One region of the Chromobacterium violaceum ATCC 12472 genome, then DNA from elsewhere that is predicted to be linked to it. Evidence: riboswitches for the same ligand, from Rfam matches in the RefSeq annotation. Region 1 holds a riboswitch; the other holds the start of a gene.

The links. Region 1 has a riboswitch for glycine ahead of gcvT (glycine cleavage system aminomethyltransferase GcvT). Riboswitches for the same ligand answer to the same signal wherever they lie in the genome.
Region 2: another riboswitch for glycine. It lies ahead of CV_RS09820 (trimeric intracellular cation channel family protein); the one in region 1 lies ahead of gcvT (glycine cleavage system aminomethyltransferase GcvT).

Annotation. Positions count from the first base shown of each region.
Region 1 is NC_005085.1:3,725,561-3,729,973, forward strand. It holds gene gcvP (aminomethyl-transferring glycine dehydrogenase) at 1-933, opposite strand, end outside; gene gcvH (glycine cleavage system protein GcvH) at 1,026-1,412, opposite strand; gene gcvT (glycine cleavage system aminomethyltransferase GcvT) at 1,469-2,557, opposite strand; glycine riboswitch at 2,598-2,696, opposite strand; glycine riboswitch at 2,711-2,801, opposite strand; gene CV_RS16930 (amino acid permease) at 2,974-4,257, opposite strand.
Region 2 is NC_005085.1:2,191,127-2,195,539, reverse strand. It holds gene CV_RS09825 (DUF3141 domain-containing protein) at 1-1,887, shown strand, start outside; glycine riboswitch at 1,953-2,038, shown strand; glycine riboswitch at 2,043-2,141, shown strand; gene CV_RS09820 (trimeric intracellular cation channel family protein) at 2,287-2,901, shown strand; gene CV_RS09815 (restriction endonuclease) at 2,957-3,646, opposite strand; gene CV_RS09810 (TIGR02117 family protein) at 3,841-4,413, shown strand, end outside.

The DNA.
Region 1 (4,413 bases):
GCGCAGCGCGGTCTTGCCCTTGGCGTCGATGGACACGCCGATGATGCGGCCCGGCGCCGAGCGCTTCATCTCGTCCTTGAACGCGAAATAAGCGGCGTGCGGGCCGCCGAAGCCCATCGGCACGCCGAAGCGCTGGGTGTTGCCCAGCGCGATGTCGGCGCCCATCTCGGCCGGTGACTTCAAGGCCACCAGCGCCATCACGTCGGCGGCGACGGCCACCACGCCGCCCTTGGCCTTGACGGCGGCGATGTGCGGGGTTAGATCGAGCAGGTCGCCGGCCTCGCCCGGATACTGGAACAAGGCGCCGAAGTAGTCGCCGTTGCCGGCCTCTTCCGGATGGCCCTGCACCAGCTCGAAGCCGAAGTACTTGGCGCGGGTCTTCATCACGTCCAGCGTCTGCGGCAGCACGCGGCTGTCGACGAAGAAGCGGGTGGACTTGGACTTGGACACGCGCCCCGCCATCGCCATCGCCTCGGCGGCGGCGGTGGCTTCGTCCAGCAGCGAGGCGTTGGCCATTTCCAGGCCGGTCAGGTCGATGACCATCTGCTGGAAGTTCAGCAGCGCTTCCAGCCGGCCCTGGGCGATCTCGGCCTGGTACGGGGTGTAGGCGGTGTACCAGCCCGGGTTTTCCAGCACATTGCGCAGGATGACGGTGGGCGTCAGCACCGGGTAGTAGCCGAGGCCGATGAAGGACTTGTTGACCACGTTCTTGGATGCGACGGCCTTCAGCGCCGCCAGCGCCTCGGCCTCCGGCTGCGGCGACGGCAGGTCCAGGCGGCGGTTCAGGCGGATGTCGGCCGGCAGCGTCTGGTCGACCAGCGCGTCGATCGACGGCGCGCCGACGGCGGCCAGCATCTCGGCGCGCTCGGCGTCGGACGGGCCGATGTGGCGGGCGAGGAATTCGTGACGGTTGAAGAGTTCGGTGAGCGACATGCTTGGGACTTCCTTCTTTGCGGCGGCCTGGGCGAGGCCGTGCCGGGAAAAACAACGCCCCGGCGTCTGGCGACGGCGGGGCGGTCAGGCTATCAGGCGCCGATTTCCTTGGCGTAGGCGGCGGCGTCCATCAGGCCGTTCAGATCGGCGGCGTTGGCCGGCTTGATCTTGAAGAACCAGCCGTCGCCGTACGGATCGCTGTTGGCCAGCTCCGGCTCGCCCTCCAGCTCCTCGTTGACGGCCAGCACTTCGCCGGCGATCGGACAGTAGACGTCGGAAGCGGCCTTCACCGACTCCACCACGCCGGCCTGCTCATCCTTGGCCAGACTCGCGCCGACTTTCGGCAGCTCGACGAAGACGATGTCGCCCAGCAATTCCTGCGCGTGCGCGGTGATGCCCACGGTCACGGAGCCGTCGGCTTCCAGGCGCAGCCATTCGTGGCTGTCGACGTATTTCAGTTCGGCGGGAATGTTGCTCATCTCGTTTTCTCCAGATGTATTGATGATCGGGATGGCGGCGCGGCGCGCCGGCCGGTTTATTCGAATACTTTCTTGCCGTTGCGGACGAAGGGCATCTTCACCACGCGGACGTCGGTCAGCGTGCCGCGCAGGTCCACCTGGGCGGCGGCGCCGGTGGCGGCCGGCACGCGGGCGATGGCGATGGAATGCTTCAGCGTAGGCGAGAAGGTGCCGCTGGTGATCACGCCTTCGCCGACGCTCTCCACCACCACCTTCAGGCCTTCGCGCAGCACGCCGCGGCCTTCCAGCACCAGGCCCACCTGCTTCATCTTCACGCCGGCGGCCTTTTGCGCTTCCAGCGCCTCGCGGCCGTTGAACTTGCGCTCGGCCGGCTCCCAGGCGATGGTCCAGCCCATGCCGGCTTCCAGCGGCGACACGGTCTCGTCCATGTCGTGGCCGTACAGGTTCATGCCGGCTTCCAAGCGCAGCGTGTCGCGCGCGCCCAGGCCGATCGGCGACACGCCGGCGGCTTGCAATTGATGGAAGAAGGAAATGGCCTGATCGGCCGGGACCATGATTTCCAGGCCGTCTTCGCCGGTATAGCCGGTGCGGGCGTAGAACCACTCGCCCTGCGGCAGGCCCTGGAACACTTTCAGCGCGCGGATGGCCTCGGCCAGCTCCGGCTTGATGGAACAGACTTTTTGAATCGCCTTGGGGCCCTGCACCGCCAGCATCGCCAGGTCGCGGCGCACCTTCAGCGCCACGTCGAAGCCGGCCTTCTGGCTTTCCATCCAGGCCAAGTCTTTCTCGGTGGTGCCGGCGTTGACCACCATGCGGTAGCCGTAGGCAGTGAGGTAGACGATCAGGTCGTCGACGACGGTGCCTTCCGGGGTCAGCATGCCGGAATACAGCGCCTTGCCCTCGAAGCCGAGCTTGGCCACGTCGTTAGCGATCAGTTTTTGCAGCCAGGCCTTGGCGTCGGCGCCGGTGATGTCGATCACCGTCATGTGCGAGACGTCGAACATGCCCGCGTCGCTGCGGACGATTTCGTGCTCTTTCAGCTGGGAACCATAGTGGATGGGCATTTCCCAACCGGCGAAATCGACCATCTTGGCGCCGGCGGCGATATGGGCATCAAACAGCGGGGTACGTTTCGGGGCCGTCATGGCGCGGTTCCTTCGAGAATAGTGTGGATAGCCTCATCAACCACACCCCTCTGTCCCTGCACCTGAGATTTTCCGGCCGGATAAGCCGTTAGCCCCTTCGGTGGGCGTCGCGCGGACGCCGCTCTCCAGATTGCGCGAACCGGCTGCCGCCGGCCCGATGATACAGTCCTTTTGCCTGAGCGATTGCGGGTGCGCTTGCGCCTTCGGCGGCGGCCAGAAAGCCGCTCTCTCCTGTATGACCCGGCGATTATGGTGTCAGTATCCGGGCCTTGGCAAGCCAATATTATTTCTACGTAAAACAGTCTGAATAAATGTTTTTGAAGGAAAAAAAACGCGCCATTTCCCTCATCACAACCATTCGAAAATGAAAAAAGCGCAGGCTGCCGCGCTGCGCTTTTCGTTGATCCGCACGCGGATCAATCGGCCGCGTACCGCTCCTTCAACTGCCAGACATAAATGGGCAGGCCCATCAGCAACAGCAGCATGCCCCACATCACGATGTCGGCGCCGGAGCCGTACAGCGCCCACAGCGAGTAGACGAAGCCGATGCCGGCGAAGAAACCGGGCGCGATGTAATCCTTGGCCGTGAACGCCTTGCCGCGCATCAGCATGATGGCGATCAGCGCCATCGAGCAGAAAGCGTAGGGCAGCAGCGTAGTGGCGGTGGCCAGCAGGATGATGAACTCGAAGATCTTCACCCCGCTGTCGCCGCCTGCGTACTTCATCGCCATCAGAATGGTGACCAGCGCGCTGGACAGCACCAGGCCGAAGATGGGCACGCCGGCCGCGTTGCGCTGGTCGAAACGGCTGGGGAACAACCCGTCCTTGGCAGCCGCCGCCGGCACGTGGGCCTGCATCAGGCTCCAGCCGTTGAGCGCGCCGAAGCAGGACACCACTGCGCCGAAGCCCACCAGCCAGTAGCCCCAGTCGCCCCACATCAGCCGCGCCGCATCGGCGAACGGCGCCTGCGAAGCCGCCAGCGTGTCCGCCGGCATCAGGCCCATCAGCGACACCGTGGACAGGATGTAGAGCACGGTGGCCAGCAGCGTGCCTATCACTGTCGCGCGCGGAATGGTCTTCTCCGGCTCCACCACGTCGCCTGCCGGCACCGAGGCCGACTCCAGGCCGAGGAAGGCCCACAAGGTCAGCGCCATCGTCGCCGACAGCGAGGACAGCAGTGGCTTGCCATGAGGGTTGAACGCCAGGTTTTCCGGCTGGAAATGGAAGAAGCCGATGAAGGTGACCGCCGCCAGCGGCAGCAGCTTCAGCAGCGTGGTCACCACAGCCACCACGCCCGAGCTGCGCGCGCCGCGGCTGTTGATCCAGGTGACGACCCAGATCAGGCCGATGGCGACGGCGCCGGCCAGCGGCTCGCTATGCCCCAATATCGGGAAGAACACCTGCAGATAGCTGGTGGCCGCCACCGCCAGCGCGGCATTGCCCGCCCACAGCGCGATCCAGTAGCCCCAGGCGATCCAGAAGCCGGCGAAGTCGCCGAAGCCGGCGTGGATATAGGCGTAGGGTCCGCCCTCGCGCGGCAGGATGGACGACAGCCGGGCGAACACCAGCGCCAGGCAGATGGCGCCGCAGGAAGTCACCAGCCAGCCCAGCATGGACACGCCGCCGAACGGCGCCAGCGAGGCCGGCAGCAGGAAGACGCCGGAACCTATCATATTGCCCACCACCAGGGCGGTGCACATCCAGACTCCGAGCGAGCCCTTCTTTTGAGTGGAACTGTTTTCGTTCAAACCTGACTCTCCGTGGGGAACGAAAGCATCGCGCGCCGGGGATGGACACACCCGGCGCCAGACATGCGGGAAAGGTCAAAACCGCATCGGCAAGCCTGTCGGCCATGG
Region 2 (4,413 bases), 1.5 Mb from region 1:
TGGGCGCTGGCCATGCTCGCGTCCGTCGCGCCGGAACTGGTCGGCCCCATCCTGCTGGCCGGATCGCCGCTGTCCTACTGGGCCGGCGTGCGCGGCAAGAATCCGATGCGCTACGCCGGCGGACTGACCGGCGGCACCTGGACCGCCTCGCTGGCCGGCGACCTGGGCAACGGCCATTTCGACGGCGCCCACCTAGTGGAGAATTTCGAAAAGCTGGACCCGGCCAACACGCTGTGGAAGAAGTCCTACAATCTGTACGCCAAGGTGGACACCGAACCGCAGCGCTACCTGGATTTCGAGCGCTGGTGGGGCGGCCATTACCTGCTGAACAAGGCGGAAATGGAGTGGATCGCCCAGAAGCTGTTCGTCGGCAACGAGCTGGTGCACGGCAAGATCACCAGCCACGACGGCAAGGTGCGGGTAGACATGCGCAACATCCGCTCGCCCATCATGGTGTTCGCCTCCTGGGGCGACAACATCACGCCGCCGCAGCAGGCGCTGAACTGGATCGCCGACCTCTACGACAACGTCGAGGACATCCGCAACAACGAGCAGACCATCGTCTACTGCCTGCACAACAAGGTCGGCCACCTGGGCATCTTCGTGTCCGCCGGCGTGGCCAACAAGGAACACAGCGAATTCGCCAGCGCGCTGGACCTGGTCGACGTGCTGGCGCCCGGCCTGTACGAGGCCATCATCGAGGATATCGCGCCGGACGCGCCCGGCCAGGAATACATCGAGGGGCGCTACATCATCCGCTTCGAGGCCCGCGACGTGTCCGACATCCTGGCGCTGGACGACGGCCGCGACGACGAGCGCGCGTTCGAGGTGGTGAAGCGGGTGTCGGAGATCAATCAGGGCGTCTACGACCGCTACGTCTCGCCGGCGCTGCGCGCCGCCGGCACCGAGGCTGGCGCCCGCCTGCTGCGGGAGTTGCACCCCGCCCGCTTCGAGCGCACGCTGATCTCGCCAAGAAATCCCTGGCTGTGGTGGCTGCCCGGCCTCGCCGCCAAGGTGCGCGAACAGCGTCGCCCCGTGTCCCAGGACAACCCGCTGTGGCAGTGGCAGGAACAGGTGTCGGACTTCATCGTCCAGTCGCTGGACCATTACCGCGACCTGCGCGACGCCGCTCAGGAGCAACTGTTCCGCTCGATCTACGAATCGCCGCAGCTGGCCACGCTGGTCGGCGTGGCCCCCGCCGGCGAGCCGCGCAGCCAGGCCCTGGCCTGGGAAACCCGCGAGCTCGCCCGCCTGAAGCGCGAGGCGCTGGATCCCAGCTTCGAACAGGGCACGCTGGCAGACGGCTTCGTGCGGCTGCTGCTCTACGTCAGCATCGGCATCGGCGTGGTGGACGAGCGGCCATTCAACGCCATTCGCCGAGTGATGCGCGACGTGCGCCACGAATACCCGCTGACGCTGATGCAGTTGAAGGACATCGTCCGCCACCAGGTGGCGCTGGTGCGGCTGGACGCCCCGCGCGCGCTGCGCGGACTCGCCCGGCTGCTGCCCGACCCGCACCGCCGCCACCAGGCCTGGCTGCTGGCGCGCGACCTGCTGGTGCTGAACGGCCCGATCCCGGCCGAACACCAGGCGCGGCTGGACGAAGCGGCCAGGGTGTTGGCGCTGGATGCAGACGCGGCCGCCCGGTCGGTCCTCCCTGCGGCGCAGCCTGAGCCTAAAGCGCCTGCCGACAAGCCGACAGGCGCGGCCAAGACGCCGCGCAAAGCCGCCAAGCCTTCGGCCTCGAAATCGCCGGCGGCCGAAGCCAAACCAGTTGCCAAGACCGCCGCCTCGACCCGCGCGCGCCAGCCCGCGGCCAAGGCCAACGGCCAGGCGCCGGGCAGCGCGCCGGCCGTCGCGGCGCCTGGCAAACGAGGCAAGACGTAAGCCATGCGCGGGAGCCGGGGTGGCTCGGTTCCCGCATTGACTATTGCAATAGCGAAAGCTAATATTCCGGTTCTGCGGGAGAGAGGGGCCACGCCCCCGCCGAAGACGCAAGCTCCCATAATCGCTCAGGCAACCGTACCGCAGCGCCGTATAGAATCAAGCCGATTGGAGAGAGGCCGCCCCGCGCGGCCCACCGAAGGGGCAAGTGGCCTAAGGCCGCGCAACTCTCAGGTAAAAAGGACAAGGGGAGAGGCTGTTACCCAACCCGGAAACCGTCCAGGAGATTGCCTTGTCCGCCCATCCTTGCGCTGGCGCGCCGCGCCCGACTCCCGCTTTTCGCCGTCCGCCGGCCATCGCCCCGGCTGACATTTCACCGCTTCACACCCGCAAGACTTCATCATGCTGACCCTGATCTACCTGATCGCCATCACCGCGGAAGCGATGACCGGCGCGCTGGCGGCCGGCCGCCGCCACATGGACATTTTCGGCGTAGCCGTCATCGCCTTCCTCACCGCGCTGGGCGGCGGCACCGTGCGCGACATCGTGCTGGGACGCTATCCGATCGGCTGGACCCAGCACCCGGAATACGTGCTGCTGGTGGTCGCCGGCGGGCTAGCCGCGGTGCTGGTCGCCCGCTACATGCGCCACCTGAACCGCCTGTTCCTGATCCTGGACGCGCTGGGGCTGGTGGCGTTCACCATCATAGGCTGCGACGTGGCGCTGGGCATGGGCTACCATCCTGTGATCGTGGTGATGGCTGGCATGATCACCGGCATCGCCGGCGGCATCCTGCGCGACGTGCTATGCAACCGCGTGCCCATCGTGTTCCGCCGCGAACTGTACGCCAGCGTGTCGCTGCTGGTGGCCATCCTGTACCTGGGCCTCAACCACCTGGCCGTGCCGCACGACTGGAACGTGGTCGCCAGTTTCGCCTTCGGCTTGGCGCTGAGGCTGACCGCGCTATGGCGCGAATGGCAGCTGCCGGTTTTCGCCTACCGGCACGACCATCACTAAACCGCCTCCCCAAAAAAACACCCCGCTGCGGCGGGGTGTTTTTTCTTGTCACTCTTCAGCGCTGCGAAACTGCGCAGCCGCAGGACGGGCAGCTGCCCGCGTCTTCCCCGGCCTGTTGGGCAGCCTGCTCCAGCAGACTGGACAGCACCGCCTTGCCATGCAGCAGGACGATGCCCTTTCCCGCCGCGAATGCCCTGGCGTCGGCGGTGAACTCTCCGCTGCAGACGACGAAGCCGCCGCTCACCCGCCCCGCCTGCATCACTCCGTACAATTCCCTCACCACGGCCACCCCGACTTTCTGCGTATTCCAGCGCTTGCACTGCACCAGGTAGCGCTCCTCGCCCAGGAACAGCTCGAGATCCACGCCGCCGTCGGGCCCATGGCCGCTGCGCGGCACCACCCGATAACCCTTGCGGCGGAACATGTCGCCGACCAACGCTTCGAAATCCTGCCAGGACACCTCGGCCAGCATTTTCATCGACGGGGCGTCGCCGCCCCTGGCGCGCGCCGGGCAACGCCTCCAGAACGAATAGCCGGCGCATGACGCCAGCGCGGCGGGAACGCCGTACTGCAGCAGCAGCGAAAATCCGGAAACGATATCGGAAACGACAGCTCTCGGGGACAGGGGAAACAGGTAGTGGCGGCCAGCCAACCAGCTCAGGGCGGCCAGGGACATCAAGGTGTGCCAGGGCAGGCGCGGCGCGGCGGAGAGCACCCGCAAGCCCGATCTCTTCACGAACAGCATGCAAACTCGCAAATTGCATAATCATATCGCAAAAGACAGACCATTCACACATCGGCCAGCCATGCAGGTCTTGCTTTCCCTCAAGCGCCGCTCATCTTGCAAGCCTTCCGGATGACGTTGTCCATTTGACAGAAAATATCAAGCCGATGTAGATAAGAAGCCCCTGATATCCTCATCCGACGTCCCGCCAACCGATGCGCACCTCCACCTGCCCCATCCGCCGCCTCATTCTTCGCTCGCTGTTGGCCATTCCGGCCCTCGTCGTCTGCTACCTGCTCGCCGCGCTGGCGCTGGGCCTCTTGCCCAGCAACCGCGACTGGCGGCCGCCATCGAGCGGCATTCCCATCTACTTGGACAGCAACGGCGTGCATACCAGCCTGATCATGCCGGTCAAGAGCGATGCAATGGACTGGACCACCGCCTTTCCTCCAGAACACATCCGACGCACTGACCGATACGCGCATTCGCCCTACATCTCCATCGGCTGGGGCAGCAAAGTATTCTTCCTGACCATACAGAACTGGGAAGACCTGAGCGTCGGCAAGGCGCTAGCCGCGCTGGCCTTCGACCAGAGCGTGCTGCATGTGGAATACCTGCCCCAGCCCAGGGAAGGCCAAGATACCCGCCGCATCCTGGTCAGCCCGGAGCAATACCGCCGCCTGGTGGATTTCATCCGCGCCAGCGCGCCTTTGGACGCCCGGGGCCGCGCCGCGCAGGAACCGGGCTACCACTACTACGATAACGACGCCTTCTACGCCGCCCACGGC